3 regions of the Dyella terrae genome follow, and region 2 is predicted to be linked to each of the others. Evidence: predicted binding sites of a transcription regulator. Region 2 holds the regulator's gene; each other region holds the start of a gene.
The links. Region 2 encodes FliA, which starts transcription of late flagellar genes. Its sites were predicted from a motif close to TAAAGTTTNNCNNNCNNNGGCCGATAA; they were not measured.

Region 1: DYST_RS11295 (methyl-accepting chemotaxis protein) is a predicted target of FliA. The motif match lies at 3,340-3,366, and genes of this name have one in related genera.
Region 3: DYST_RS09370 (methyl-accepting chemotaxis protein) is a predicted target of FliA. The motif match lies at 8,719-8,745, and genes of this name have one in related genera.

Annotation. Positions count from the first base shown of each region.
Region 1 covers NZ_CP089414.1:2,613,773-2,624,293, forward strand. Annotated here, with positions in the region: gene DYST_RS11280 (CHASE2 domain-containing protein) at 1-396, shown strand, start outside; gene DYST_RS11285 (OmpA family protein) at 450-1,031, opposite strand; gene DYST_RS11290 (hypothetical protein) at 1,281-1,478, opposite strand; gene DYST_RS11295 (methyl-accepting chemotaxis protein) at 1,622-3,295, opposite strand; gene DYST_RS11300 (GFA family protein) at 3,465-3,821, opposite strand; gene DYST_RS11305 (GNAT family N-acetyltransferase) at 3,897-4,424, opposite strand; gene DYST_RS11310 (endonuclease/exonuclease/phosphatase family protein) at 4,551-5,387, shown strand; gene rsgA (ribosome small subunit-dependent GTPase A) at 5,437-6,495, opposite strand; gene DYST_RS11320 (DUF3597 domain-containing protein) at 6,875-7,291, opposite strand; gene DYST_RS11325 (hypothetical protein) at 7,373-7,543, opposite strand; gene DYST_RS11330 (TonB-dependent receptor domain-containing protein) at 8,182-10,521, shown strand, end outside.
Region 2 covers NZ_CP089414.1:4,754,452-4,764,972, reverse strand. Annotated here, with positions in the region: gene DYST_RS20995 (AI-2E family transporter) at 1-1,318, opposite strand, end outside; gene DYST_RS20990 (chemotaxis protein CheW) at 1,409-1,864, opposite strand; gene motD (flagellar motor protein MotD) at 1,917-3,080, opposite strand; gene DYST_RS20980 (flagellar motor protein) at 3,096-3,836, opposite strand; gene DYST_RS20975 (chemotaxis protein CheA) at 3,838-5,790, opposite strand; gene DYST_RS20970 (protein phosphatase CheZ) at 5,794-6,435, opposite strand; gene cheY (chemotaxis response regulator CheY) at 6,432-6,839, opposite strand; gene DYST_RS20960 (RNA polymerase sigma factor FliA) at 6,969-7,742, opposite strand; gene DYST_RS20955 (P-loop NTPase) at 7,744-8,685, opposite strand; gene flhF (flagellar biosynthesis protein FlhF) at 8,682-10,100, opposite strand; gene flhA (flagellar biosynthesis protein FlhA) at 10,245-10,521, opposite strand, start outside.
Region 3 covers NZ_CP089414.1:2,175,025-2,185,545, forward strand. Annotated here, with positions in the region: gene DYST_RS09340 (ABC transporter ATP-binding protein) at 1-619, opposite strand, end outside; gene DYST_RS09345 (aminotransferase class III-fold pyridoxal phosphate-dependent enzyme) at 907-2,403, shown strand; gene DYST_RS09350 (lamin tail domain-containing protein) at 2,617-5,433, shown strand; gene DYST_RS09355 (PsiF family protein) at 5,650-6,000, shown strand; gene DYST_RS09360 (ATP-binding cassette domain-containing protein) at 6,255-7,853, shown strand; gene upp (uracil phosphoribosyltransferase) at 7,886-8,527, shown strand; gene DYST_RS09370 (methyl-accepting chemotaxis protein) at 8,778-10,418, shown strand; gene DYST_RS09375 (GGDEF domain-containing protein) at 10,432-10,521, shown strand, end outside.

The DNA of each region.
Region 1 (10,521 bases), 2.1 Mb from region 2:
AACCCCATGCCCGGCGTGGAATATCAGGCAAACATTCTGGAGTCGCTAAGCGATGGACGCCTGATCACGCCGCTCAACCTCACTGCGCAGCTGCTGCTTGGCTCATTCGCGCTCGCGCTGCCGCTGGCCATTTACGGACTGCCGGGCATGCGCCGCACGCGCGTACTCGCCGCGCTGAGCCTGAGCATGATTGTGCTCATGAGCCTGCTACTGCTGCGCGCAGCCGGCGTGTGGTGGCCACCGACCGGTTGGATGGTCATTGTTGCGGCCGGCCTCACACTCCACGCGGCTATCCGGCACCTCGAGGCGCGACGCGAACTCAAGCAGGCACGGCTGACCGATGTGACCTGGTGGCAACCGCCTGCCACGGACATCAAGAATTCGGGACGCGCATGACACGAAGGCCGCCCTCGGGCGGCCTTCGACATGGATGCGTTGAACGATCGTGCTCAGGTGCTCCCAGCGAAGTCAGTCACCAGCGACACCCGACGATTGGGCATCCCCTGGTCACCGCTTGCGCCCTTCACCACCTGGCGATTCTTGACCTTGCCGTAACTCACGGCGCGCACCTGGTCAGCATTGAGACCACCGGTCTGCACCAAGTAATCGCGCACCGCCTGTGCACGCTTGAGCGCCAGCTGTTGGTTGTATCCCGCTGAGCCGGAAGGATCAGCAAAGCCTTCCGCCGTAATCACCGCGCTGGTGTGGTGCTCACGCATCACCTTGGCGAAATCGTCCAGTCGTTGCTTGTCCTCGTCGCGCAGCGAGGTCTGATTGGTGTCGAAGTGCGCGATGGTGTCGACGCTGATGCGGCCCTGCATGGCCGTGATCTGCGTGTCGTACTGCGCGAACTTCTGGTGCATCTCCTGCGTGATCGCATCGATCTCCTGCTGTTGCTTTTGATCGTTGCTACGCAACTCGGCGATGGTGGCATCGAAATCGCTTTTCTTGACGTAGCCGGTGCAGCCGCAAAGCGCGACCACGAAAAGACCGGCGACGCTACGACCGATGCGAGAGCTGGTACTTGCCATGCGGTTTCTCCTCTCGTTAGCGGTGCACAAGCACAGACCGTCAGGGGGCGGCTTATGCATGCGCTGAGGGAGTATGCACGGCAGGCGCCAGAGCGGCGCCCATACGTTCAATCGTCGATTTGGACGTCCAATCGCGAAACAAGGACACACGAAGACGGCAGCCCGTTCATGACGGTCCGCACGAAGTTGCACCATGCGCCAAAAAGCCAAAACACCGCATGAACATGGACGTCAGCGATGAGCACGCGCTCAGGGGCGGCCAGCCACCTTACGAAAGCGTCGCTCCTGCACCATCCACATGGCAACGCCGTATCCCGCGCCCGCCAGGGCCCACAGGAACACCGATTGGGGAGCAGCAAGACGTGGATGGGGAAGCACAAAGGTCATGATCAGGAACATGGGCACGCCGTAGCACAGCAGCCCATAGAGCAGCACATAGCGGAGCATCCCCTGCCCCCGGATCCTGGCCCAACGGTCGAATTCCCTTTGCTTCATAACGGCCCCTCGATGCCTCGCCCTGAACGCGGTAAGACACATGGAACGCGCGAGCGCTCCATGCGTTGATCCAACCGCAAAAATTTATTCAGGGACTAGAACTCCGTCCACACGTCGCCGGCGACTGCCATGGCGGGCTCCGCGCGCTGGCGAGCCGGCGCCACCGGGGATGCCGTCGGCGCCGCAATCGCTGGCGCCCCACGAACGACGCGAGCCGCTGCTGGTTCGCGCGGAGCCTCACCCTGCAGGGTGAAGTAGGCCACTTCGTTCACAAGCACTCGCGATAGGTCCAGCGTGTTGCGGCTGGCGGCACTGGCCTCTTCCACCAGCGCGGCGTTCTGCTGCGTCACCTCATCCAGCGTCACTACCGCATTGTTCACCTGCCCGATGCCCGCGGATTGCTCCTCGGACGCCGCTGCGATCACCTCGATGATGGTGCTCACTTCGCGCACATCACCCGCGATGTCGTTGAGGGCGTTGCCGGTACGCTGCACCAGTTCCGCGCCTTCGGACACCTTTTCAGTGGTGTCCTGAATCAGTGCCTTGATGTTCTTCGCTGCCGCGCCGCTGCGCTGAGCGAGATTGCGCACCTCCGTCGCCACCACCGCGAAGCCTCGGCCCTGTTCGCCCGCGCGCGCCGCTTCTACGGCCGCATTGAGTGCTAGCAGGTTGGTCTGGAAGGCAATCTCGTCGATCAGGACGACGATCTCGCCGACTTCTTTGCTCGCCTGAGTAATGGCCTGCATGGCGCCAACGGCCGAGCCGGCGATATCCCGACCCTCCTCCGCACGCTTGCGCATACGCAACGCCATCTCGCGCGCCTGCCCAGCACCCTCGGCATTCTGTTTGACCGTGCTCGACAGTTCTTCCATCGACGCAGCGGTTTCTTCCAACGAACTGGCCTGCTCTTGCGTGCGCTGCGACAGGTCATCGTTACCCTGGGACAGGTCGCGCGCCGCCGACGTTACCTGCTCGGCCACGTCGCGCACCTGCGTCACGATGCCAGCAAGCTGGCGATCCATTTCGTCAAGCGAACGGAGCGTGTCGGTCAGTTCGTCGTTGCCGGTAACCAGCGTGGCATTGTTGAGCTTGCCCTGCTGAATCGCATTCGCAAGCGAACGCGCCCGATCGAGCGGACGGGTCACCGCGCGGATCAATACCATCGCCGCGCCGATAAGTACCGCAATGGCGATCACCAGCACGCCAAGCGCCACCTGCCAGGTGCGATGGAAACTCGCCTCTGCATTCTGTGCCGATTGCGCGGCCTGCTTTTCATTGATGGCCATGAGCTTGTCGATAGCATCCGTAGCTTTGCCCATGGCATCGGCCACCTTGCCGATATGCAACTGGCGCCCCTCTTCGGCCTTGCCCGCGTCCAGCAGTTCCGCCTCATGGCTTACATCCGCTCCGGATGCCTTGATGAGATCGTCAAATTGTTTGGCCACTGCGCGCTCGTCGTCAGCAGACACCATGTCGGGGTAATAGCGCTTCCATGCCGCCATCAGGCTGTCGTGGCCTGCCTTGATTCGCGCCGCCGCATCGTGGTGCGAGGGGTCGATGATGGCGCGATTGAGGGCAAGGCGATCTTCGATGATGGATGCCCGTGCCTGGCTGATCGCCGCCATCGCCTGCACGTTGTTCCGATACATGTCGTCGACCAGCGCATACGTGCTGCGCACGCCGTACAGACCAACCAAACCGATGACCACGGCGAGCAACAGGGCAAGGCCCATGGTCGCGATGATCCTCAAACGAATTGTGAGACGCATGGTGCTGATTTCCCGACAGAAAGGCGGCTACTCGCCTTGAGTGGGTATCGGCGCGGGGTAGGCTTCCTTGACAGGTAATTTCTTGCGGTCAGCGTGACCCGGTTGGCAATCTTTCAGGCCAAACAAAAAAAACACTCAACATCCATGAAGAACACGACGGACAGCGCTGTCAGTCCATGTGTTCGATGCCATCGGGCAGGGTCACCCACGGATGCATGCATTCCTCGAACACGGAGATGCCCGGCGCAGGAAAGTCCGAGCGGGAGAAAGCTCCCACCGGCACACCAATGACACCCTCCACCGAATCCAACCGGTAGTAGACCGTGGCGCCGCATATCGGGCAAAAGTGGAACGTCGCGGAACCACCCGTATCGCCACGTCGCACATACGCGGTGGACTGGCCACGAATGACAACCGCCCCCTCGCGAAACCGCGCCTGCACGCCGAACACGCTGCCGGTGCGACGCTGACACGCATTGCAGTGGCAGATGGACACGCGCAGCGGTTCCTCCGTGGTACGGAGCATGAGCTGTCGGCAACTGCAGGTAGCAACGCGCTGGGGCATGGACGTGAGTCTCTGGCGAAGTGAGTGGCGACGCGATCAGGCGTGATGCAATTCGAGTTGAAAGCCGAAGACCGGCAACATCGCCTGTGCGAAATCCAGCTCGTGTACGCGCTGGAAACCCATGCGTTCGTACATGTCCCATGCAACGCGCATCGCCTCGGTGGTATGCAATACCACTCGACGATGCCCACTCTCGCGGGCAAGCTGGATACAGGCATCCATCAATTGCCTGCCAATACCCTGACCGCGCGCGGAGGGATGGACGGCTAACAGCCGTATACCCGATGCATCGGCCATGGCGAGCGGCAACGCGGCGCCATACTGGGCGATGTCGTCAAAGTAGACCACGCCTCCCAACACCTTCCCTTCGTCATCTACTGCCACTAACACCCGTGCCTTCGGCTTCTGAGTGAAGGTGCCGATGTTCGCCAGCATCTCGTAGTAACGCGGCTGCTCATCCGGCGAGGGAAACCCCGGCAGGCTTCGATAGACGTCCACCATCAACTGACCGAGGGCGCCGAACTCATACGGATGAAGGTCGCGTATGGCCACTGACAAAGACATGTGGATTTCCGAACGTTGGGACGCGCGCACTATACGCGCACAGCCGTTCCGGCAGTGGCTGCCGTATAGACCCGTTCAAATCCAACGCGTGCTACGGTCTGCCCACCGACATCATGGAGCCCGACCGTGTCTCGTCCTTGGCGTATCACCCTGCTGTCCGTTGTACTGGCCCTGGCCAGCCTGCCGCTCGCTGCACAGTCGCTGCGCGTGATGAGCTTCAACGTACGTGTTCCCGTGGAGTCCGATGGACCCAACCGCTGGGAGGCACGACGCGACATCATGGTGCGCACCATCCGCGAACAACAGCCCGACGTGATGGGCACGCAAGAGCTGCATCAGGAACAGGGGGACTACATCGTGGGCAAGTTGCCCTCCTATACCTGGTTCGGCATTGACCGGCGCGGCGGCCACAGTGACGAACACATGGGCGTGTTCTATCGGAAAGACCGATTGACCCTGAAAGACTCCGGCAATTTCTGGTTGTCGGATACACCCAACGTACCCGGCAGCATCACCTGGGGACACCCCTTGCCTCGCATGGTGACCTGGGCACTGTTCGAAGACAAAGCCACGCATCGCAGCTTCTACTACTACAACACGCACCTTCCCTATCAGGAGAAAGACGAACCCGCGCGCGTCAAAGGTGCCAAGGAGATCCTCGGCCGTATCGCGCAGCTACCGGCGAACGCGCCCGTTATCCTCACCGGCGACTTCAACACCGAGCCCAGCAGTCCGACCTATGCGCTGCTCGCCAAGGATCTTGTCGACACGCGCGCTACCGCACCGAAGGTGGAAGGGCCGGAGAAGACCTTCCATGACTTCACCGGCAATCCCTCGGTACGCATTGACTTCATCTTCGAACGCGGGTTCACGCCAACACGCTTCGCCACGGTGACGACCCAGCAAGATGGCCGCTATCCATCCGACCACTTCCCCGTGATGACGGAGCTCGACTGGAAGTAAAGGGTTTTCGCGCCCCGTAGAGCACTATCCAAACGTCAGGGGCGGTGAATCACCGCCCCTGCCTCTCTCGCTTGGCGCGCATCACTTGCTTCGCCATGGCACCAAACTGACGCCCCTGCTCCCGCTGCTCACGCAGTGTCGCCTGTGCGTGCGCAACCTCGCGTTGCAGCTTGCGATAGTTCGACAGACGTCGAGCTTCCAAGACACCATCAGCGATCGCCGCCTCCACCGCGCAACCCGCATCACCTTCGTGCTGGCAATCACGAAAGCGGCACTGCTTTGCGAGTGCCACGATGTCTTCGAACACCGTAGCCAGCTCCGTTTCCCCCGATGCCAAGCGAAGCTCGCGCATGCCGGGCGTGTCGATCACCCAGGCACCCGAGGGCGTCGGGAACATCTCGCGTGCGGTCGTGGTATGGCGACCACGCGCATCGTCCTCACGAATGCCGGACGTCTGCTGCCACGCCTCGCCCATCACGCTGTTGGTGAGCGTCGACTTGCCCACGCCGGATGACCCCACGAACGCCACCGTCTTGCCGGGCGCCAACCACGGCGCCAGTTGCGATACAGAGACTGCGTCCATCGCGTTGAGTGCAATCACCGGTACGCCGGGCATCAACTGCTCTGCCGTGTTCACGTAGTCGGCCACGCCGTCGGCCATGTCCGCCTTCGTGAGCACAATCACCGGTGTCACGCCCGCATCGAGCGCCAGCGTGAGGTAGCGTTCCAGGCGTGACGGATTGAAATCGTCATTGCATGACGACACCACGAACAACACGTCGAGATTGGCCGCAATGGACTGCCGCTGATGGTCGCCACCCGCGGCGAGGCGCACGAGCACCGTTCGGCGATCGAGCAGGGACAACACGCGATCGGCCTCGTGCTCCACCAGCACCCAGTCGCCCACGGCCACGCCCGTATCAGCCTCGGCCAGATCGCGTGGCAACGCCACGGGTGCCTGCCCACGCGAGGACATCACGATCAACCCGCTGCGATGCGCCGCCATCACGCGCGCGGGGTAGCCGGCCTCGAAATCGGCCAACGTCAAATACTGCGCATACTCCGGCTGCCAGCCGAGCTGGTGCAGCGAAAAAGTCTGAGAAGGCATGAAAACACCCTAAAAACGAGAAATGCGACGGCCACACGAATCGGGGCCGAGCGAATCGCCGGGGTGCGAAGCGGGAGTGTTGAAGCGCGCCAGCAGAACGCTGGCGGGACAATCAGAAGCGCGACGACCCGGCGGAGGCTGCAACTACAAGAATCATGGTTCTATTCCTCCTCATGGCTGGGTTGACGGGATGCGCAGAGTATCCACGCGTCGCACGGCTTGCAAGTGCAGGTTTTCGTTAGTCGTTACGTAATAGTGCCTATACGCTTCCGCGAGGCGACACCAGGGATGCACAACAGCCATTCGCGAATTCGCTGCGCCTAAAGAAAAAGGCCGGCATAAACGCCGGCCTTTTGCATCCACTTGTACCACCTGACAATTAGCTGGTGAGGCTGGCAGGCAACGTTCCACCATTGGCCGCAAGTGCCTTCAGTACTTCCTTATGAAGCCAGATATTCATACTGGCCGAGTCGTTCGTATCGCCCGTGTACCCGAGTTCGCCGGCAAGCTGCTTGCGGTGGTCCAGACTGCTATCCATGCCCAGTGCTTTCATCATATCGACGATAGACACACGCCAGTCCAGTTTCTGCCCGCTTTCGCTGACGAAGCTATCCATGACGGCGGCCACGTCTACGCCCGACAGCGGCGTGACCGACGGCGCCGCCGTGGCGGGACTGACGACCTCAGGCGCCACCGGTGCTGCGGGTGCGCTCGTCACGGCCGTCGATGCATCCGTGGAGGTGACAGCATTGGCCTTGCCGAAAAGTTTGCTGACAATGGTTCCGAAAATACTCATGGGTATCGCTCTCCGTAGGTGATGTAACGATCTACGCGCGGGCGTAAGACGACGGGCCAAGCCCTGTTGATGTTCGCGGAGCTAGGCCAGCATAACGGGCAACGCCGCGCCGCCAAGCGTCTTGATGAGTGCAGAGTGCCGGGCGTAGAAAAGGCCGACCTGATCGACAACACCCGGGCTAGCGCGCTCAGCCTGCCCTGCAATCTGCTCCACGTCCGTGACGTTGAGATGACTCGCCTGCTCTGTGGTCACCTGATTCGCGCCAGAAGGCATAAGCCGACCGAGCAAGCTGCCGGCCCCTCGTCATTCTGGATGCTCCTTTCAAACGAAAAGTCCTCATATGCCGTATTAGATATTTCTTGCAGAAGTGCGAAGAGCATCGCCAATGACCGCCAAAGTAGACGCTCGATTCAAGCAAAGTTGAGGCTTATACATGAAGGCATTTTTCACATATCAGATACCAAACGATGCTGATCATCCGCTCAAAAGAGAGAACTTTCAGTCAACATATGCCGGACATTCGTACGGGAACGCCCTCTAGCGGCCGTCTCCTTCCGAACAGTTCGCGTCCGATTCGCAAGCATTAATGCGAAGGCATTGGCTGAAGTTATCAATTCTCCAGACGACTCTCTTGCCAAATAGTGATTTCGCTTTTCCTTCCACACTTTTTAGAAGTAATCCCAGGCCAATTGTTCGATTGACCTACACGGCATGTAGTCCTTTGCCTAAGCAGCCGATGAAACCGTCGATTTGCATGAAACGTCTCCATCGCCAATAACAAAAGCGCGGCCAGCAATTGCGACGGCTGCGCAGGCGCACGGCTTGTGCGCGAACACCAACGCGCCATCCACGAAGGCGTCGACTGGTGAAGATATTGGTGGGGAGACCACATGCGGAAGGAAACGATCACGGTGGCCGTGCTGGCCGCGCTTGCCCTTGGTGGCGCGCACGCAGGCATGGCCATGGCAGCGGAAGGTACACAGGAAGCATCCACCACACCCAACCCAACGGAGACGACGGACGCATCCAATAAGGCCAAACGGCTCGATGTAGTCACCGTCACCGGCTCACTGATCCCCCAATCCCAAGTGGAAACGGCGACCCCGGTGACCACCATCACCGCGGACCAATTGAAGGCACGGGGCTTTACCACCGTGGCCCAGGCCCTCCAGCAGTCATCGTTCGCCACAGGCGGCGTGCAGGGCAACTCCAGCTCGGCCAGCTTTACCCAGGGTGCCGAGACGATGAGCATGTTCGGCCTCGATCCTGGTTACGTGAAGTACTTGATCGACGGTCGCCCCATGGGTGACTTCCCTGCGCTGTACAACGGCAGCAGCGCCTTCAACAACCTCACCAGTATTCCGGCGGCTATGGTGGATCACATCGACATCCTGCCAGGTGGCCAGTCGTCGTTGTACGGCTCTGACGCCATTGCTGGCGTGGTCAACATCGTGCTGAAGAAGAAAGTCGATGCGCCCGTAGTGGACGTTCGCTACGGCTGGTACGGCGATGGCGGCGGCGCCGATCGCCGCATCTACCTCGCCGATAGCTTTGGCATCGGCAAGTTCAACATCACTGTGGGCGCGCAGTACGAAAACACGAGTCCCATCTGGGCCTACGACCGCGACCTGACCAAACAGTACTTCAACGACGGCACCAGTCCGGCCACCGCCTCGCGTGACTTCCTGGTCAACAGTACAACCAAGGTGCGCAACAGCTACGTCGACCCAAACCGGCTGGCACCGGGCGCCTGCAACAGCACCACAGGCCTCTTTGGCGGCGCCGAGGGCTACCAGTACCGTAATAACAGCGGTGGCTACTGCGGCTCGTTCGATTCACCCGGCTACCGCACGCTGAAGAACGACAAGCAGATCACCAATCTGTACACGCATGCCACGTTCGACGCCTCCGACAGCCTGCAGCTCTACGGCGACCTGCTCTACAACTACGATCAGGAGAAATACGCCACGGGCACCAGCTATACGTGGTGGGGCACGTCGGCAGATTTTGGCGCTTTCTACGATCCGAACCTCAAGGACTTCGTCAACCTGCAACGCGGGTTTGCTCCGGAAGAAGTCGGCGGCTACAGCTCTATCATGAACAAGAGTGTCGAGAACTCCTACATGCTCACGCTGGGCGGCAAAGGCGTCATCGGACAATCCAACTGGGACTACGACGTCAACTTCACCCACTCGGACGACCATTTGATCGAGCGCCGATTCGCGCGATGGACCGACGCCATCGATGGCTACTTCGAAGACCACGTCCTTGGGCCGCAACTGGGCACGCGCAACGGCTACCCCATCTACAACCCCAACTACGCCGCGTTCTACCAGCCGGTTCCGGTGTCTGACTTCCGCAGCTTCACCGGCTATACCGACACCCGCTCCAAAACGTGGGACAACATGCTGCGCGGGCAGGTCACCAATGCCTCGGCGTTCACGCTGGGTGGCGGCGACGCCGGTGTGGCTCTGGCGCTCGAAGGCGGCAACCAGGGCTGGGATTACTCGCCAGATACGCAACTGATGGATGGCGGTGTCTGGGGAACCACCGCCGTGCAGGGCGCCGGACACCGTTCCCGTTATGCCGGCACGGCTGAGCTCAACATGCCGCTGCTCAAGGAACTGGTGATGGATGTGTCCGCCCGTTACGACAACTACAAGGTGAACGGCCAGAACATCAACCACCCCACCTACAACGTAGGCCTTGAGTATCGACCGCTGGAATCGTTGTTGTTCCGCGGAAAGTACGGCACTGCGTTCAAAGCGCCGACGCTGCCCGATGAGTTCCAGGGCCCGAGCGGCTACTACAATTCGGTCACCGACTATTACAACTGCGCCCAGGCGGGATACACCGGCGCCAATATCGGCAACTGCCCCAACAAGTACTACAACGCGCAGTTCTTCGGACAGAACTCCGGCAATACCGCACTCAAGCCAATCACCGCGACCGTGTGGAACTATGGCTTCGTGTGGTCGCCGATCACCCACATGTCCTGGAGTGTCGACTACTACCACTTCAATATCGCGAACGAGGTGGATCAGCAAAGTGCCGACCTTCTTTCGCAGCAGGAGTACCTCTGCCGCAGCGGCGGCGCGGACATCAACTCACCCAGTTGCCAGCAGGCGTTGTCACAGATCGTTCGACTGCCGCAGACCAGTTCACAGTATCTAGGCGACATCGATACGATCTACACGCCCAAGATGAATGTCTCGCGGGAAAAGCTCAAT
Region 2 (10,521 bases):
TAAGGTCGACACGGGCCAGCTGCAGCGCTGGCAGCAACACGGCATCGCAGTAAGCGGCGAAGCTTTTGCGTTTCAGTAACTCGCGTGCCTCGCTGATGATTTCCCCGGCGTCGCCAGACAATGCGCGCTGGTACACGCGCTGCGGCATGGTGAGCGCCGGCGCGTCGCCCAGCAGAATGTTGAGCAGGTCCAGCGCTTTCACGTGGCGTCCCGCCACCACCAGGCACAGCGTGAGCGGCGTGGACATCAGCAAACCCACCGGACCCCACAGCCAGCTCCAGAAGATGGCCGCCACCACCACCGCCAGCGGCGAAAGACCCGTCGTGTGTCCGTAGAGAAACGGCTCGATGAGCTGGGATACCACGATCTCCACCACGAGATAGAGCACCACCGTCATCACCAGCAGCGACCAGCCGGGCGACACCGCTGCCGCGAACAGGCAGACCAGCGCCGCCACCATCCACACGCCGATGTAAGGCACGAAACGCAACGCTGCCGTTAGCGCTCCCCACAGCGGCGCACTAGGAACGCCGATCACCGTCAGGCCGAGCCAGATCGCCACGCCAACGCTGAAATTGACCGAGAAGGTGGAAATGAAGAAACGCGACAATCGCTCACCCGCATCGTTGATAGCGGCCGTCGTCGCGCGCAGATCGGTGCCACCCGCCAAACGGATGAAGCGATCACGTAAGGATTCGTGCTCCAGCAGCACAAAAATCAGCACCACCAGCACGATGCCCGCGGTTTCCACCGGCACCCACGCAGTGGACAACAAACGAGTGACGAGTCCGATCGGCGTGGATGGAACCTTGGTGGATGACTGGGCAGCCTTTGATTCGGCTGGGGCATTGGTGAGGTAAGGCGGCGCAACGAAAGGCGATGCGGCCGTGCCAGCCTGCGCAGGCGCCGTGCCCTGCCCCGTGTTGTCCATCACCTTGCCCAACTCACCCTGCAGCAGATCCAATCGGCCAAGCGTTTCTTCGCGCAGCGATTGCACCTTGGTGCGGATAGTCACCTCGTACTGCGGCAGGCTGCGTGCCACGTGGACCACCTGCGTACCCATCATCGTGGCCAGGCCGCTGACCACGACGACCAACGCCACCACGGCGATAAGCACTGACGTGGTGTGTCCCAAACCGATGCGCCGGTACAAGCGCACCCAAGGCGCCATCAGCAGGCTGAGGAACAGTGCGAGAACGATCGGGACCAACACCTCTCGCCCGAAGTACAACAGCGCCAGCACGCAGGCCGCGGCGATGATGACGACCGCGCGTTGACTCGCCGACGCAACCGGCAATACAGGGTCTTGCGACGACATGGGCCGGTCTCCTCTCCACCATGGACTGGACCGGGGGCAACCATGTTGCCCCCGGTGTCGCAAGGATAGCCGCGACCGGCGCCGGAAAGGTCAGGCCGCTTCGTGCTCCAGCGGCAGGCGACATAGACGGCGTACGTCAAGAAGTGCCACAAAGCCGCCCTGCGAGGGCAATACGCCGTTCACGGGATCGTCATCGCGCGCTGAACCGCCAGGCAGCGGCGGCGCGATGTCATTGGCGGCGGCCGACAACAGGTCCCCGATGGCGTCCACGCGGATGCCCACCAGATGCACGCCGTACGAAAGCATCACCTGGCGCACCTGGAACGGATCGGCACGTCCTTCCTCGGACAAGCCAAGGCGGCGACGGCCATCCAGTACGGGCACGATGCGGCCACGCAGGTGCCGGATACCCAGCAGGTCGGAAGCTGAACCCGGCACAGGCGTCAGCTCGCCATCGCGGAGCACTTCGCTTACCTGTGTCAGGGGCGCGGCATACATCTGCCCACCGATGCGGAAAGACAGCCAGTCTTGAGTGTTCCGGGTCATGGCAGCGACTCCCCTGTGGTGACCTTGACGGTCGGTACTTCAAGCATGCAATTCATGGACCATGTTCCGGCGAGGTCACGCGGGCGGCGCCGACAGTGATGGCGCCCGCAGCCACATCGGGCATGGGGGCCTGCGGCGCCAGGTCCGGTTTGGCGTCGCCGTCCTGTTGGGCGGTGTGCGTGGGTCGGGCCAGGATCACCTTGTTCACCGGCACAGCATCGATCGGCCGAGGCGCGACCACTTCGATGGTTGGCACCGCCCCAGGGACGTTCGCGGCGGGCGCCGCACTCGTCAGCACAGGCGCCGTCACCGCCGCAGCAACCGATGCGGCGGATGCCGGTGCGGCGGCATTGTCGACCGTCAACTGACCCGCGTTCTGCGCATCGTTGTAGAAGCGCTTCGGCGCGTTGTCTTCGCTCAGCACCACGATAAGCACGCGTCGATTGTGGTTACGGCCGTCTTCGGTTCCATTGTCGGCAGTAGGACGGAATTCGCCCCAGCCCATGATGCCCAGGCGCGAAGGCTCCACGCCCTGCTCCGAAAACAAGCGCGCCACGCTTGCTGCACGCGCAGCGGACAGCTTCCAGTTCGACGGATACAGCGAGGTGTTGATCGGACGATCGTCCGTGTAGCCCTCGACACGCACCGGATTGGGAAACGGCTTGAGGATGGATGCCATGTTGTCCAGCGCATCCATCGCCTCCGGTGAAAGCTTGGCGGCGCCGCTCTGGAACAGGATGTCGGTGCGCAGCTCTATCTCCAACCACGACGTGGTCTTGCGCACGATTACCATCTTCTTGTCGATCAGCGGCTGCAACGCGCGCTGCACCTGATCTCGGATCACTTCCAGGTTGCGCCTTTCATCGCTCTGCGACGCCGAACGCATATCGCTCGCGCGGACGAGCTGCGGGCGCGCAGGAATCGGCACGCTCACCGGCGTGGTCGCCGCGCCGGGCTGCGTTTGTGGCGAGGCGATAGCCGGATCGACGTTGTGCGGCTGCGCGCGCGTCTGCGGCATCGGAGCAATCACGTGGCTGGAGCCGTTGAACGCCTCGATGATGGAGTTGGACATCACGCGGTACTTGCCTTCGTTCACCACCGACACCGCGTACATCACCACGAAAAAGGCGAGCAGCAACGTCATCAGGTCGGCGTAGGGAATAGCCCATGCCTCATGATTGACGTGGTCTTCGTGATGTTTTTTCTTCCTGGCCACGATGCGTCGTCCCGGTTACGCGAGGTAGCCCTGAAGCTTGGCTTCGATCTGGCGCGGGTTCGCGCCTTCGGCGATCGACACCAGTCCCTCGATCAGGATTTCGCGCATCTGCGTCTGCTTATGGATCAAACTCTTCAAGCGGGCAGCCATCGGCAACATCCACAAGTTGGCCAGAGCCACGCCGTAGATGGTGGCGACGAAGGCGGCGGCGATGCCGTGACCGAGCTTGCTGGGGTCGGCAAGGTTCTGCATCACCGCCATCAGGCCCATCACGGCGCCGATGATGCCCATGGTGGGCGAGAAGATGCCGGCACTCTCGAACACCTTGGCGGCGACAAGGTCATGGTGTTCGCGCGCACCCACTTCCACTTCCAGCACACCGCGGATGGCGTCCGGCTCGCTGCCGTCGACCAGCAACTGCAGGCCCTTGCGCGTAAAGGTGTCGTTTTCCGAATCGATCTGCGGCTCCAGGCCCAGCAAGCCTTGGCGGCGGGAGATTTCGCTCCAGCCGACAATGCGGCTGATCAGGTCCGATGGCTGGTGCTGCGGTGGCTTGTACACCAGCGGGAACATCGCAATGGCGTGTTTGAGCACCTTGCCGGAGTTCTGCACCAGCAACGCCGCGATGGTGCCGAGAAACACGATGACGAACGCGGCGGGATTCCACAGCGCTTCCACGCTGGAACCCTTGAGGATGGTGCCGACGATCACGACCACGAAGGCCAGGATCGTACCGATGAGACTTACCAGGTCCATGTCAGGTCGCTACACGAAGATTGGGGAGGAGTTGGCCGTCGCTGCCGGACAAACCGGCAAGATCCATCACCAGCGCCAGACGGCCATCGCCGGTAACGGTCGCACCTGCTACAGCAGGCACGCCTTCGAACAGGGGGCCAAGCGGTTTCACCATCACGTCTTCACGGCCCAGCACCTCATGCACCAGGCAGCCCAGACGCATATGGCCGATATGCAGCACCACCACGTGGCGTCCCGCAGGCCCATCCACACCGATCCAGCCGCCGAGATCCGCCAGCGCCAGCGCGCGACCACGGTGCGAGGCCACGGCGCGGCCATCGAGTTGTTGTTGCTGACCCGCGGCGAGTTCGAACACTTCGTCCACGTTGCTCAACGGCAGCGCCAGCAGGCGCGCGCCCACGCGCACCATCAGCACGCGCTGGATCGCCAGCGTCAGCGGCACGGCCAGTTCCAGCGCGCTGCCCTTGCCAAGCTGCGAGCGCACCGACAGCGTGCCGCCCAGCTCGACCACGCGCGTCTTCACCACGTCCATGCCCACGCCGCGACCGGAGATGTCGGAGACCGTAGCCGCCGTGCTGAAGCCGGGGCGGAAAATCAATTCGTAGCATTCGTTCTCGGACAGGCGCGATGCCTGCGCCTCGTCGATTACACCCTTTTCCACCGCCTTGCGGCGCAGGATCTCGGGGTTCATGCCGCGCCCGTCGTCGGACACGGTGATGATGATGCGCTCACCGCGCTGGCTCGCACCCAGCGTTACCGTACCCTTGCGCGACTTGCCGGCGCGCTCGCGCTCGTCCGGCATTTCCAGGCCATGATCAAGCGCGTTGCGGATCAGGTGCACCATGGGATCGGCCAACGCTTCGACCAGACTGCGGTCGAGGTCGGTGCCCTCACCTTCCTGCACCAGTTCCACTTCCTTGCCCAACTGACGCGACAGGTCGCGCACGATGCGGGGAAAGCGCTGAAACAGTCGACTCACCGGCTGCATACGCATGCCGAGTACGGCGTTCTGCAAGGCATCGGCGACGCGATCGAGTTCGCTGGCAGCCAGCTCCAGCGTTTCGTCGCCGGTCTTTGCCGCCAGGCTCAACAATCGGTTGCGCACCAACACCAACTCACCGGCGCGATGAACCAGCGCATCAAGGCGCGCCGTGTCCACACGAACGGTGTTTTCAGGTGCGGGCGCCGCGTGCTTTGCCGCCGGAGCCGCGGGCGCGGCTACTGGCGCAGCAACCGGTACGGAAACGTTCGTCCCGGGAATACCGCCCTTGCCGTGAAGATTGTCCAGCAACGACTCGAACTCGTCGTCAGAAATCGCTCCGGATACGGCAGCCGGCAACGCGACTGCTGTTGCGCCCGGTGCAGAGCCTGAGCCATGCAGGTTGTCCAACAGGGCTTCGAACTCATCGTCACTGATGCTGCCGGACGCCGTCGGCGACGCCGCTGGCGCGCCCGGCGCACCACCCGTGCCGTAAAGGCTGTCGAGTAGCGCTTCAAATTCGGAATCGTCGATGCTGCCATCGGCCGGAGGCGGCGCCACCGGCTTCGGCGGCGGTGCTGCCGGCGCAGCGGCCGGGCCAGGCATCAAGCGTTGCAGCAGCGCCCGCGGCGGCATCGCCATCGCGCTACCGCCAGCCAGCGCCGCCATCATGTCGTTGAGCAGGTCCAGCGCTTCCAGCAGCGCGTCCATACGGTTGGCGTCGAGCAGCAACTGCCCGTTGCGCGCCACATTGAGCAGGTCTTCGGCGTGATGGCACAGCTGCACCATCGGCTCGATGGCAAGAAAGCCCGCGCCGCCCTTCACCGTGTGGAACGCACGGAACACGGCGTTCAACAGATCGGCATCGCGCGGCGCTGCCTCCAGCCCAATCAACTGCTCACCCAGGCGCTGCACGAGCTCCCCGGCTTCCACCAGGAAATCGTTGCGCAGCTCGCTGTCAAACGAAGGGTCCATCGATCAGAACCCGAATTCGCTCAACAAGCGATCCGCTTCGTCCTGGCTGGTGACCTTGACCGGGCCCGCCGCCGCTTCGCCGGACGCCAGCGCGCCGGTAAGGCTCACCAGTTCCAGCAGCGAGTTCTCGACGCTGCCGATGAAGTTCACGACCTTCTTGATGCGCTGGCCCGAAAGATCCTGCCACGACTGCGCCACCACGAAGTCAGCAAGACCGTCGCGGCACGCATTCGCGAACGACTGCGACTGCTTTGCCAGCACATGCGCCACGTCGCCTTCAGACGTACCGTCGATCACTGCGCCCGCGTTTTCGGCCAGCGACTCAGCCTGCGGACGCATACGCTCGACAAAATCGAGCGACCGATGCGCGGCCTGCGAACTCATTTCCAGCACGTCTTCCAGATGCTTGCGCGCATCGGCGACGCTGCCCGGCACGCCTTCCTGCGCCAGGTCGCCGCCAAGGCGGCGCACGGCATCGTGCAGGTCACGTGCAAGCAAACCCAGCGCGCGGAACACACGCTGTTCGCGCTCGCGCACCAGCACATCGAGCGCCTGCTCGAAAGCGGCCCCATTGGGGCTGTTCAGCAGGTCGTGAAGTTCTTTCGGCATCGCTTCGCCGGCTAGCAGAGCAACTTGTGCGTTCATGCGCTCGCTCCGCTGGCGGCCAGGCGTTCGAAGATCTTGCCGAGTTTTTCCTGCAGGGTGACGGCGGTGAACGGCTTGACGATGTAGCCGTTCACGCCTGCCTGTGCGGCGGCGATGATCTGGTCGCGGTTGTTCTCAGCGGTCACCATCAGCACCGGCAGGCCCTTCAGCGCGGGCTCGGCGCGAATGGCGCGCAGCAGGTCGATGCCCGTCATATTGGGCATGTTCCAGTCGGTCACCACCATGTCGAAGGCGTTGTTGCGCAACATGGTGAGCGCGTTCTCGCCGTCGTCGGCTTCCTGGATCAGCCCGTTGCTGAAACCCAGCTCGACCAGCAGGTTGCGAACGATGCGCCGCATGGTGGAGAAGTCGTCCACCACGAGGATCTTCATATTCTTGTCCAAACGCTTTCTCCGCTGCGCGTGTGTATGACTTGAGTTGAAACAGGGACGAGGGACAAGTTGCGAGGGCGCAACAACCGAGCGTTTGCTCGACCCTTCACGGCGCAGCGACCGTTGGGATGTGCGTCCTCGTTATCCGCCCTTCGCCCCTTTTCGTTTTCCTGCCTGTCTTTCCTGCCCCTCATGCCAGCCGGTCATGCGCGCCCGTAGACGCACAATGGCCTGGCCGTGGATCTGGCAGACGCGTGACTCGGTTACCCCGAGCACCGCGCCGATCTCCTTGAGGTTCAGCTCTTCCTCGTAATACAGGGACATCACCAACTGCTCGCGTTCGGGCAGGCCACCGATGGCCTCCACCAACGCCTCGCGCATACCTTCGTGCTCGACGCTATCGGCGGGGCTCAGGCTGTCGCCATCGGCCACGTCGAACGCCGCGCCACCATCCGCATCGTCCGGTGCGGAAAGGCTGAGCAAGCGCGCACTCGCCGCGTCCGCCAGCACCTGGTGATATTCCTCGGCGCCCATGCCCAGCCGCCGCATCACTTCGACGTCCTCGGCATCCGCACCGGTTTCAATTTCAATCTGACGTACGACCTCCGCCATTTCGCGCACTTTTCGATGCACCGACCGTGGGGTCCAGTCGGTACGCCGCAACTCATCGAGCATCGCGCCACGGATGCGGATACCCGCAAACGTTTCGAAGCTCGCATTTTTGCCGGTGGTGAAATTACGCGCGGCCTCCAGCAAACCGATCATGCCGGCCTGGATCAGGTCGCTGACGTCCACGCTGGGCGGCAGGCGGCCCATCAAGTGATAGGCGATCCTTCGCACCAGGGGAGCGTGCTGGCGAACCAGTTCGTCGGCACTCTGCTTTTGCAGTTGCAGATATTCGGAAGCCACACTCATGTCACCACCCCGTCGCTACTGCGGCCTGCCTGCTGAAAAAGGCGATGCGATCCAGGCCCAGTCGCTCGGGTTCACCCCATGTATCGACCGCACCCGCCAATTGCTTGAATGCCAGCCCCGAGCGGCTCGACGGCCACAGATCCACCACCGCGCTCTGGCGCTTGATGGCCTGCTTGAGCCGTTCGTCGTGCGGGACATGGCCCATGAACTCCAACGCCACGTCGAGGAAGCGATCGCAAACCCTTGCGAGTTTCTGATGCAACTGCTTGGCTTCGCCGACGTTGCGGACCATGTTCGCGACCATACGGAAGCGGCGTACGCCAAAGTCCCGGCTCAGTACCTTGAGCAAGGCGTACGCATCGGTCAGTGAGGCCGGCTCGTCGCAGACCACCACCACCACGTCATCCGCCGCGGCGGCGAACATCGCCACGTTGTCGGAAAGCCCCGCCGCCGTATCCACCAGCAGATAGTCCGGCGGCGACACGAGGTCGTCGAAGGCGCGGATCACCGCGGCGTGCTCGCCCGAGCCCAACTGCGCAAGGCGGCGCGTGCCCGAACCGGCCGGCACCACCTTCAAGCCATGCGGCGCGTTCATCAGCAGGTCTTCGATGCTGCACGTGCCATCGAGCAGGTGGCCGACGTGGCGCGTGGGCGTAAGGCCTAGCAACACGTCAATGTTGGCCAGGCTCATGTCCGCGTCGAGCAGGATCACCTTGTGACCCTCCTTCGCCAGCGCCATCCCTAAGTTCACTGACACCGTGGTCTTGCCGACGCCGCCCTTGCCCCCGGCCACTGCGATAGCGCGGCAGCGCTTGCGCGGCGCGGCGCCACTGAGTCCGTACGCCTGATCCTGCACCGGCATCTGTCGTCCTTGTCGTTCGGTCAGCGCACGCAGCATGCTCTCCAGCCCCATCGCCTGATTCATTGCGAAAACACCGTTCATGCGCTCGCCACCGCCAGTCCGAAACGATCCGCCATCACCGCGTCATCCGCGGGAGCGTTACCCTTGAGTGATTGCGCGGCACGGCACACCAGCACGCGCGCGTCGGCCGTGGCGATGTCTTCCGGCACACGCTGGCCATCCGTTACATAGTCCAGCGCCAGCCGATGCCGGATCAGCACCGACAGCGCACCGCCGAGGCTCGGCGCCTCATCGAGCTTGGTCAGGATGCAGGCGTTGGGCTGCACCGGCAGGTAGGCGCGTACGGCCTCGTCCAGTGACGATGCATGCGCGTTCGCCGCGAGTACCAGGCAGGCGCGCAGGTCGCCGCCATTGCGCAGCACGTCCAATTGTTCGGCCAGTCGCGGATCGCCACCGGCCAGGCCGGCGGTATCCACCAATACGGTGTGATGGCCACGCAACAGTTCCAGCACGTGGCGCAGGCTGTCGGCGTCGTAGGCGGGATACACACGCACGCCGAGCAGGCGGCCGTAATGCTCCAACTGCGCCGCCGCGCCGATGCGGTAGTGATCCGTGCTGACCAGCGCGACTTGCGATGCGCCGTGACGCATCACCGCGCGTGCGGCCAGCTTGGCGATGGTGGTGGTCTTGCCCACGCCGGTCGAGCCGACCAGCGCGGTGACACCGCGACGCTCGGCATGGTCCCGCGGACCAATGGCCAAGCTGCGGCTCAACACGCCCAGCGGCAGGTAACGCGCCTGTTCGGCATTGATATCCGCCGGCAGTTCGTCGACCAATTGGCGCGCCACGTCCGGCTCAATACCGAGGCGGGTCATTTCGCGCAACACGCGAGCGCGCATCGGCTGACGGCGCTCCATATCGTTCCAGATCAGGCTGGACAACTGCGTCTCCAGCAGGTCGCGCAGGCTGCCCAGCTCGGCGCGGACGCGCGCGGTGTCTTGCATGGCGCGTTCGAGCAGTGGATGCAGCGTGGCCGGCACATCGGTAGCCGCTGCGGGCACGGCGGCGTCCACGGGCGCGGACATCTCCGCGACAGCTTTGACTACCGGTAAGTCGGAAACATCAGCGACACGGCTGCTCAGCACCGGCTCCACGCGCGCTGCAGCAGCACGACGAGAGAGCGACACCGTCACGCCTCCGTCGTCGCGACGGTTCGCCGTCGGCAGCGGCGGCGGCGCGACGTCGGAACGTCGCGTAGCAGCGGCACGGGCTTCAGGCGCCGGCGCAACGGCAGGCGCACGGTTCTCCACTTCCAACGGCGCGCCGTGGCGTGCGGCCTCGCGCACCAACGCCTCGTCGTAATCGACGGCGGCGATAATCTCGATACCCTCGTCCATCCGGCGCGTAGACAGGATCACCGCATCCGGGCCCTGGTCTTCGCGTACTTCGCGCATGGCCTGACGCATATCCGGGGCCACGAAACGCTTGATCTTCATGCCTTCTGGCTCCACGAGACGCGGGCGAGGTGCGCATGACGGGACCGCATGGCCAAGCCTTGCGTCACGCTCGCTGCGCTCATCAAAAGCCCGGTCTTTGCACCCTCGCTACGCATCCTTCGTCCCTCGCTCATCTGTTCGAAATTAACGGCCCAGTGCCTGCACCAATCGCACGCGGCGGTTGTCGGGCACCTCGTTGTAGGCCAGTACGTGCAGGTTCTGTGCCACATGGCGGGTGAAGCGCGCGAGCCACGGACGGAGCTGCGGCGCGACCAGCAAAACCGCCGGTTCGCCGCTCATTTCCTGCTTGCGCGCGGCGTCGGCAACGCCCTGCTGCAAGCGGTCGGCAAGGCCCGGTTCCACCGCAGCGCCCGCCACGCCGCCGTTTGCGAGCGATCCCAGCAGGATCTGCTCCAGCTCC
Region 3 (10,521 bases), 2.6 Mb from region 2:
TGCCGAGCACGACCACGCGCTGCGCCAGCGCCTCGGCTTCTTCCAGGTAATGCGTGGTGAGCACCACCGCGCAGCCTTCCGCAACAAGATGGCGAATCGCCGCCCACAAGGTCTGTCGCGCATCGATGTCCAAGCCGACCGTGGGCTCGTCGAGAAACAGCAACTCCGGCCGACCGCAGATCGCCAGCGCGAATTGCACGCGGCGTTGCTGTCCACCGGAGAGGGCGGCATAGCGGCGCGACAACAGATCCGCGACGCCGGCCAGTTGCGCGGTTTCGTCCAACGAACGCGGCGCCGGGTAGTAGCTCATGGTCAGCCGCAACAGTTCAGATACGCGCAAGGTTGCCGGCAAAGAGGCTGACTGCAGCATCACGCCGATGCGTCGTCGCGCATCGATCTGCTGCGGGTCACGCCCGAATAGTTCCACCTTGCCGGCGTCCGTGCGCACCAACCCGAGCAATAGGCTGATGGCTGTGCTTTTTCCTGCGCCGTTGGGACCGAGCAGCGCTAGCAGTTCGCCGCGGTGCAACATGAGATTGAGACCGTCCAGCGCTGTTAAAACACCGTAACGTTTGATGGCGCCAGACAAGCTGGCGATGACTTCGACGGGCTTGGTCATGGCTCCTCCTTCCTACCCGCCATGCTAGGCAGCGCAAGGGTTTGTCAGCAGTTGCCCACGTCAGGGAACGCAGGTGACAAGCGTCACCCGGGGTTACGGCGGCGACAAGGCCGAGTTATGCTCAGTAGGTCGTTGCGTTGCCACATCCGTGATGGATCGCAATGCGACATGATCCCCCCCGGATCACGGAAACGCTGAACAGTCACGCGTTTCCACCATGCATTCGTTGACACGTCGATACGCATGCCATCGGGACGGCAGGCAAGTCGACCTTGAAGGAGGAACCCATGGGCGTGATTGATCAGCTGCGCGAACTGCGCGAATTCGGCGGCGCACCGCAGACTACTGGCCTCGACGACGCCACCATCGAGCGTTTGGCGGTGAGCCACCCTGAACTGGCGCAGGCCATCGGCGACGCGGTAGCGCGTCACCGCGAACTGCGTAGCGAACTGGGCGACTTCCTCAAGCTTGATGAAGCCGAGCAATTGACGAAGTCGCAGACGGAATTCGTCAATTTTTATCCGGACGACGCCATCAACCCGTACCTGCCGGCGGCTGCGCGCGGCCCGTGGGTGGTCAGCTTCAAGGGCGCGGTGATCCACGACAACGGCGGCTACGGCATGCTTGGCTTTGGCCATAACCATGCGGCCATCGACGCGGCGCTCGCACGCCCGCAGGTGATGGCCAACGTGATGACGCCGAGCATCTCGCAGATGCGTTTCGCCAAGGCGATGGACCGCGAGTTGGGCCGCAACCGCGGCAGCAACCCGTACGCCCGCTACCTGGCGCTCAACTCCGGCTCCGAAGCCGTGGGCCTCGCCTGCCGCATCGCCGACGTCAACGCCAAATTGCTCACCGATGCGGGCGGCCGTCATGCGGGCCGTACCATCAAGCGCGTCGCAGTGAAGGGTGCCTTCCACGGTCGCACCGACAAGCCGGCGCTCTATTCCGATTCCACCCGCAAGACCTACCTGCAGCACCTGGCCAGCTATCGCCATGAGGACACGCTGCTCACCGTGCAGCCGTACGACATGGCGCAGTTGGAAGCCGTGTTTGCCGACGCGGACAAGAACGGCTGGTTCATCGAGGCGATGTTCCTCGAACCCGTGATGGGCGAAGGCGACCCGGGCCGCGCGGTGACGCCGGAGTTCTATCAGAAGGCCCGCGCACTCACCGAAGCACACGGTTCGCTGCTGCTGATCGACTCCATCCAGGCCGGCCTGCGTGCGCACGGCGTGCTGTCGATCACCGACTATCCCGGCTTCGAGAAGCTCGCGCCACCGGATTTCGAAACCTTCTCCAAGGCACTCAACGCGGGCCAGTATCCGCTGTCCGTGCTTGCTGTCACCGAGCGTACCGCCGACCTGTACCGCAAGGGCATCTACGGCAACACGATGACGGCCAACCCGCGCGCGCTGGACGTGGCGCTCGCCACGCTCAACGAGCTCACCGACGAGGTGCGCAACAACATTCGCGTGCGCGGCAAGGAATTCGTCGACAAGCTCAACACGTTGAAGAACGAGCTGGGCGGCCTGATCACCAAGGTGCAGGGCACCGGCCTGCTGTTCTCGTGCGAGCTGTCGCCGGAGTTCAAGTGCTACGGCGCGCACTCCATCGAGGAATACATGCGCGAGCGCGGTGTGGGCGTGATCCACGGCGGCACCAACTCGCTGCGCTTCACCCCGCACTTCCTGGTGAGCAGCGACGAGGTCGACCTGGTTGTTTCGCACGTTCGCCAGGCCTTGCTGCACGGTCCGCGCAAGCTCAAGTCCGAAGCGGCATAAGCCACACCCGGAGCCAGCATCGCCCGCCCGACGGCGGCGATGCTGGCTGCTTCCCCGCATTGCGCCGCGTCCGCTTGATGCGGAAGCCCTGAAAAGCGCAACAGACTTCGCAAAAACGAACGAAGTCGCGACTTCCTTCGCGAAACTGTCGCAATAACTTACTAGCCTCGTCCCCGATGGGTCCATCCCGGCCCCAGGTAAAGGGAGTGGTTAATGAAAGCTACGCACGTCCGGCGCGCCCTTGTGGCAGCGCTGCTCGTCATGCTGTCGGCGACTGCCGCACACGCAGACGATCTGAGCATCAGCCAATTTCGAGTCCGTGGTCCGGCCGGCGGCAACGACGAATTCGTCGAGCTGTTCAACAGCGGCAGCAAGGCGCTGGACCTGTCCGGTTACAAGTTCAACGCATCCAACGCGAGCGGCACCGCAGGCACACGCCTGACGCTGCCCAGCGGCACGTCCATCGGCGCAGGTTGCTACCTGTTGCTGGCCAATGGCGCCAGCGGCGGCTACTCCGGCAATGTGGCCGGCGATATCAAGTACAGCACTGGCGTCACCGACGACGGCGGCCTGGCCATCCTCAATGGTGCGGGCAAACTGATCGACCAAGTGGGTCTGTCGGCCGGCTCGGCCTATCAGGCGGGTACGCCGTTAGCCTCGCTGGGCACCACCAACGCCGACAAGGGCTATGCCCGCAGCACCGACGCCGCCGGCCTGCCGCGCAACACCGGCAATAACCAAGCGGACTTCGTCGTCGTCTCGCCCACCACGCCGCACAACAGCACCAGCACCTGCGTGGTGATGGGCCAGTCGTTCTCCATCGCCGACGCCAGCGTCACCGTGCAAGGCGCCACCGACGTCAAGATGCCTTTCACCGTCACCCTCACTCAGCCCGCTCCGGCCGGCGGCGTGACCGTGCAGGCGACCACCCACGACAGCACGGCCACCGTTGCCAATGGCGACTACGACGCACTCGACACCACCCTGAAGATCGCCGAGGGCCAGACCCAGGCCAGCTTCAATGTGGTGGTGCATGGCCGTACCACGCCGAGCGACGACAAGGCTTTCGAGGTGAAGCTCAGCCAGCCGGGCGGCAACATCCCGCTGGCGCGCGACACTGCGCTGGGCGCCATCCTTTACAACATCCCCGTTGCTGCCGAGATCTGGCAGATCCAGGGCCGCGAACAGATTTCTCCGCTGGTCGGCAAACCGGTGAAGACCACGGCCAACGTCGTCACCGCTGTCGGTCCCGCGGGCTTCACCATGCAGACGCCGGATGCACGCGCCGACGCCGATCCGCTCACCTCCAACGGCATCTACGTCTATACCGGCGGCAAGCCGACCGCGACAGTGGGCGACGTGGTGGATGTGGATGCCACCGTCGACAACTACTACAACCTGCCCGAACTGAAGAACGCGACCGTCACCGTGAAGGCACACGGTAGCCGCCTGCCGGCGCCGGTGGTGTTTGGCGACAAGATCCCTTCGTCCAATCCCGACAAGCTGTCGTGCGGCGCCACCAACTTCCAGTGCTTCGTTGGCATGCGCGTGGTGATCGAGAACGGCATGATCAACACGGGTAACAAGCGTTTCAGCACGCAGCCGTATGCCGAAGTCAGCATCACGGCGAACGGCAAGCGTTCGTTGCGTCTGCCGGGAGTGCGCTACGGCGTGCCGGTGCCCGCGGGCGTGGAACTGCCCAACTGGAGCGGCAACCCTGAAGTGTTCAAGATGAACACGGCGGACTTCGGTGCCGTGCCGGCGAATACCCCGTTCGTGGCGGGCAGCACGTTCCGCGCGGAAGGTGTCATCTCGTACGACTTCGGCGCGTACACCTTTATCCCGACCAAGATCACGCTCAAGCGTGCGGCGGAGATGCCGCGTTCGGTGTCACCGACCGCCCCCTACGCACTGCGAATCGGCGCGTTCAACACCGAGCGTTTCTGCGACAGCGACTTCAACACCACCTTCACCTGCAGCGGCAACAGCAAGGAGCCGACCGCTGACGAGGTAGCCCTGAAGACGCAGCGTCTGTCGGCCTACATCGGCACCGTGCTGAAACTGCCGGACGTGTTGTCGGTGGAGGAAGTAAAGAGCCTGTCAGTGTTGCAGGGCCTCGCCCAGCAGTTGAACGGCGAGTACCGCACCAAGTACCAAGCCTATCTGCTGCCGGGACATGACCCCAGCGGCATCAACGTGGGTTTCCTGGTACGCAGCGACCGCGTCCGCGTGGTGTCAGTGCAGCAACTGGCTGCCGACGAAAACTGGAACGACAACGGACAGACCGCCTTCGTGCACGACCACCCGCCGCTATTGCTCACCGCAGAGGCCCGTGGTGTGCGCTTCCAGGTGATCTCGGTGCACACCAAGGCGCGCACCAATGTTGACAAGGATGACGCTGGCGCCGTGCGTGACCGTCAGAAGCGATTCCTGCAGGCATCCTCGCTGGCTCGTCAGGTGCAGAAGCTGCAGACCACCAATCCGTGGCAGCCACTGATGGTGGTGGGCGACTTCAATGCCTATCAGTTCAGCGATGGCTGGGTCGACGTGGTCGGGCTGATCTCTGGCAAGTACAAAGACAGCGAGAACCAGCTGAAACTCGGCAAGAACATCGTGCAGCCCGCGTTGTGGAATGCGGTGGAATCGGTGCCAAAGAACGATCGCTACTCGTTCCTGTTCACCGAGAAGTTCGGTCCCATCCAGGGCTATACCCAGGCGGGCTCCGGCAACTCGGGGCGCGAAGTGCCGACCGTGCAGGTGCTGGACCATGCGCTGCTGAACTATGCCGCGCGACTTCGCTTCGTAGAAATGCAGTACGGCCGTGCCGACCTCGATGCACCGGCACAGACCGCCGCCGACGCTGTCACGGCCACTGACGCGCGCAAGGCGATCGGCGTGTCCGACCATGACGGCTTCGTGGTGGATCTGTTCGTACCGGGCAAGCTGGGCCAACAGAAGCCCCGTGGCTACGACGAGCATCGGGACGATGACGACGATGACCACGGCAAAGGACACGGCTGGGGCCACTAAGCCCTGACCCCTGCCCACTGAAAAGCCACGCCCGTCGCCGGGCGTGGCTTTTCTCTTTATGGCCGGTGACACCGTTCGCTTCCAGCACGGGGATATCAGGCTGCTGCATGGCTGAATGATCTGTAGCGCTGGCCGGGAATGACCCTCCCCGACAGCCTGCCTGCAGGCATAGACTTGCGCCACCGGCACTCGCCGGTCATCAAGGAGGGTACCCGCATGTCTTCGCGTTTGAGCCTGATGGTAGCCAGCGTTGCGCTGGCATTTGCCGCATCCACCGCTTTCGCCGCGCCCCAGGCCGCAACCAGCAGCGCGCCTGCCAAGAATGCACAGCAGCAACGCATGACTGACTGCAACAAGCAGGCGACGGGTAAGACCGGTGACGACCGCAAGACCTTCATGAGCAGTTGCCTGAAGGGCGAAAGCCCGGCCGCAGCGCCAACCAAGATGACGCAACAGGAAAAGATGAAATCCTGTAACGCCGACCCGCAAGCCAAGTCGCTCAAGGGCGACGCACGCAAGCAGTTCATGAGCACCTGTCTGAGCAGCCAGCCCAGCGCCGCTCACTAAAACCCGAGCGTGTTGCGAGGGTGCCGGCCTTGGTCGGCACCCTTTTTTTGTTTGTGCTTAAGCAAGCCCTGTTATGCTGCGCACTCACCTCCACTGGGATTCGCCGCCGACATGCGCCTCTAAGCCACTCCCTTGCCGACTGACACGCCGCCTTCGTGCGCGCGTTGCGTCTGGCTACGAGTGACAGGGCGGTCGACATCCGCGCGCTTTCGCGCAGACCCCCTGTCGTATGCCACTCCCCTACCGGAGGGTCTATGACAGCTATTGCCATACACACACACCAACTCACTTTCGCGCCGCCCGGGCGCGATCCCGTATTCCAGGATCTGGACGTCTCCTTCACCGTCGGCCGCCATGCATTGGTCGGACGCAATGGCAGCGGCAAATCGCTGCTGGCGCGCATCCTCGCCGGCCAAGTCTCACCGACGCAGGGCAACGTGGTCCGCCACGTGGCACTCGACTATCTGCCGCAGCGATGGCCGGTGTTCGCCGGAGGCGTGGCCGAGGCGCTCGGCGTAAATCGTAAACTGGATGCCCTGCAGCGCATCGAGGCCGGCAGCGTCGATCCGCTGGATTTCCAGGCGATCGACGAGGACTGGGGCATACGCGAACGCCTGCGCCGTTGGTTCGACGAGGCTGGCGTGCCTAGTGATGAAACGCGCCCATGGGAAAGCCTTAGTGGTGGCGAACGCGTACGCCTGCGACTGACCGCCATGTTCGAGCAGACACATCATTTCCTGATACTCGACGAACCCGGCAATCACCTGGACCGGCGCAGCCGTCACTGGCTACGTGAATGCCTGCGCATGCATATAGGCGGCTATTTGCTGATCAGCCATGATCGCGAATTGCTGGCCGATGCCCAGACCATCGATGACCTCTCTCCGCGCGGCATGCAGCGTTATGGCGACGGTTTCGCCGCGTACCTGACGCAGCGGGAGGCCGAAACCGAGGCGGCGGAACAGCAGTTGGATCATGCGCGGCGCGAACAAAAGGCGCTTGATCGCCGGCAGCAACAAGATCGCGAGCGTCTTGAGCAACGCCAGCACAAAGCCGACCGCGAGCGCGGCAACGCCAACATCGCCACCATTCTGCTGGACCGCCGTAAGCAACGCTCGGAAGACACCGGTGCCCGCTTGCGCACCGCACAGCAATCACAGCAGGAGCGACAACGCGAACGGCTGACCGAAGCACGAACACGTGTTGACTTGCATCGCTCCCAGCGGTTCGACCTCGGCACGCTTCCGGCCACGCATGCGTCTTTGCTGCTCGAAGGTGTGATCCTCCCGCACGGTCACACCGAATCCATCGATCTGCACCTCGCACCGGGTGAGCGCCTGCATCTATGCGGTGACAACGGCAGCGGCAAGTCGAGCCTGCTTGCCGTCATCATGGGCCACCAGTCGCCACGTGCGGGGCGCATGCGGCGCGGCGCGCGCGTGCTGCTGATCGACCAGCACTACAGCCTGCTACAGGACGACCTGAGCGCACTGGACAACCTGCGTACGCTGTCACCCGGCCACACCCCCACGCGCTATCGCGAATACATCGCCGGCATTGGCCTGCGCGCCGAGCGGGCCGATTTGCCTGCACGGCTATTAAGCGGCGGCGAGCGGGTGAAGCTGGCCTTGCTTGCGCTGGACAGTGCACTGGAGCCCTATGAGCTGCTTCTGCTCGACGAACCGGACAGCCATCTCGACCTGGACAGCCGCCGCCTGCTCGAACAGGCACTCGCCACCTATCGCGGCTCGCTGATCCTGGTAAGCCACGATGCCGCGTTGATCGAGCAGGCGGGCATCGAACGCTGCTTCCTTTTGCGCAAACCCCTCGCCCTCGTCACACAGCGTGAGTGACAATTGCGTGACCCACGCAGCCAGGTTTACCCATGAAGATCGTCGAAGTCCGCCATCCCCTGATCCAGCACAAACTCGGCCTGATGCGCCGCGCCGGCATCAGCACCAAGGAGTTCCGCGAACTCGCCTCTGAAGTGGCCTCGCTGCTTACCTACGAGGCCACCAAGGATCTGGAAACGGTCGAGCAGCACATCGAAGGCTGGGCCGGCCCGCTCACCGTGCATCAGATCAAGGGTAAGAAGGTCACCATCGTACCGATCCTGCGCGCAGGCCTGGGTATGCTGCCCGGCGTACTCGACATGATCCCCGCCGCCAAGGTCAGCGTGGTCGGCCTGCAGCGCGACGAGGAAACGCTCAAGCCGATCACCTACTACGAGAAGCTCACCGGCCGCATGGACGAGCGCATTGCGATCATCGTCGATCCCATGCTCGCCACCGCCGGCACACTGGTCGCCACGGTGGACATGCTGAAGGCCGCCGGCTGCAAGCGCATCAAGGGTCTGTTCCTGGTCGCCGCACCCGAGGGCCTCAAGCGTATCGAGGCGGCTCATCCGGATGTGGAGATCTACACGGCATCCATCGACGAGCGCTTGAACGAGCACGGCTACATCCTGCCCGGCCTCGGCGATGCGGGTGACAAGATCTTCGGCACCAAGCAACTGCCCGCCAGCTAAGCGCCATCACCGCACACCATCCAACAGCCCCGTCATCACTGGCGGGGCTTTTTTGTGGTCCGACGGAATGAGAAGTGCAGCACAAAAGTCATGGGGTCGACATCTTCCCGTGCGATCTTTGCCGCGCTTCCATGCCACCCCGAAATCACCATAACAATTTGAATTAGAAGAATATTTTTTTGATTTATGGCTAAAGTTGCCGCGCGGTGAGCCGACAGCTCTTGCAGTACCCTCACCCCCGGATTCCCCCATGTTCAAGCTATCCAAGCGGATCACCGGACTGACGCTACGTCAGCGTCTGTTGCTGCGCCTGTTGGCCATCGTGGCCTTGCTGGCGATCACCTGCGTGGCGGGTGTGGTGCAACTGCATCGCGCCGACACGCGTATCCAGGGTTTGGTGGAAGGCTCGCTCAGCCCAGTGGCCGATGTAGGCCGCGTGCAGAACGACTACAACAGCACCCTGCAGGTACTGGTGCACGCCGTCATGTCCCAACTGCCCTCCGCCGTGGATGACGCGCACACGCGCATCCACGCGGATCGCGTGGATGGCGAGCGCCATTGGAAAGCGCTGCTCGGCAGTGAACTGGCACAGGAACAGGCGCAGACGCTCAAGATGGCCGCCGCGCATCGCGCCGATGCCGACCGCACGATCGATGAGACGCTCGCCTTGCTCGATGCCGGCCAGTTCGATATCGCCGGCCTCAAGCTCACCACCGAGGTGCAGCCGGCGTACGAGCCGCTGCAAAGCGATTTCGCCAATCTGTTCCAGGCTGCGCTGGCCAAGGGCAACCAGCAGGTGGCGATGCAGCACGCGGCGGACCGCGACGGCATGATCCTGTTGCTCGTCCTGCTGGGTGTGGCGCTGGTCGTCACCATCGTGATGGACGGTGCACTCATGCGCTCGCTGATGCAGCGCCTGACCCGCGCCACCCACGTGGCCGAACGCATTGCTGCCGGTACGCTGGGCGAAGCGGTAGAAGCCGGCGCGAACGACGAACTAGGCAAGCTGCTGCGCGCACTGGCGTCGATGGATACACAACTCACGCGCGTGCTCACCGAGGTTCGTACGGGCGCGGCATCCGTGGGCGAACGCGCGCGCCGCCTTGCACAGGACAACGACGCGCTAAGCGAGCGCACGCAGGCCCAGGCCGCCAGCCTTGAAGAAACCGCCGCCTCGATGGCGCAGATGGCCGACACGGCCACACAGGGCGCGGGCCATGCCGATGGTGCAGCCTTGGCGGCACGCGACGCGCTGGCACACGCCGAGCACGGACGTCACGTGGCCAGCGAGGCCATCGACTCGATGCTCGCCATCGAAAAGGCCAGCCGCGATATCTCGGAAATCGTCGATCTGGTCGACAGCATTGCCTTCCAGACCAACCTGCTCTCGCTCAACGCGGCGATCGAAGCCGCGCAGGCCGGAGAGCGCGGCCGCGGCTTCGCCGTAGTAGCGACGGAAGTGCGGCAGCTCGCGCGTCGCTGCGTCGATGCGGGCAAGGACATCCGCCGCCTGGTGGAGCGCAGTAGCGAAGCGGTCGACATCGCACGCGAGCGCGTGTCCCGTTCCGGCGAGGCGCTGGACGGTATCGTGTCCGGTATGGGCAGCATGTCCGAACGCGTCATGCAGATTTCTCGCACCAGCCAGTCGCAGGTCAGCGGCATCACCCAGATCAACCGCGCCGTCATGGAGATGGACGGCATCACCCAGGCGAATGCCGATCTAGTGGAAGACATCAACTTCACCGGGCGCGCATTGGCCGCCGATGCTGACACGCTGATGCGGCAAGTCGCCTTCTTCCGCCTTCCCGAGAAGGGCGGCGATCATGGGACGGCGCACGACGCGCGTCCTCCATCCGCAATGACGCAAAACGCTCAGGCCATCGCGGCCTGACATCCAGCAGGGCATGTCAGTCAGTCTCGCTTACCAATACAAGCCGCACGCCATGCTCGAGCGCGCACTTCTCGCAGGAAGCCTTCGACCAGTCTTCCAGCCC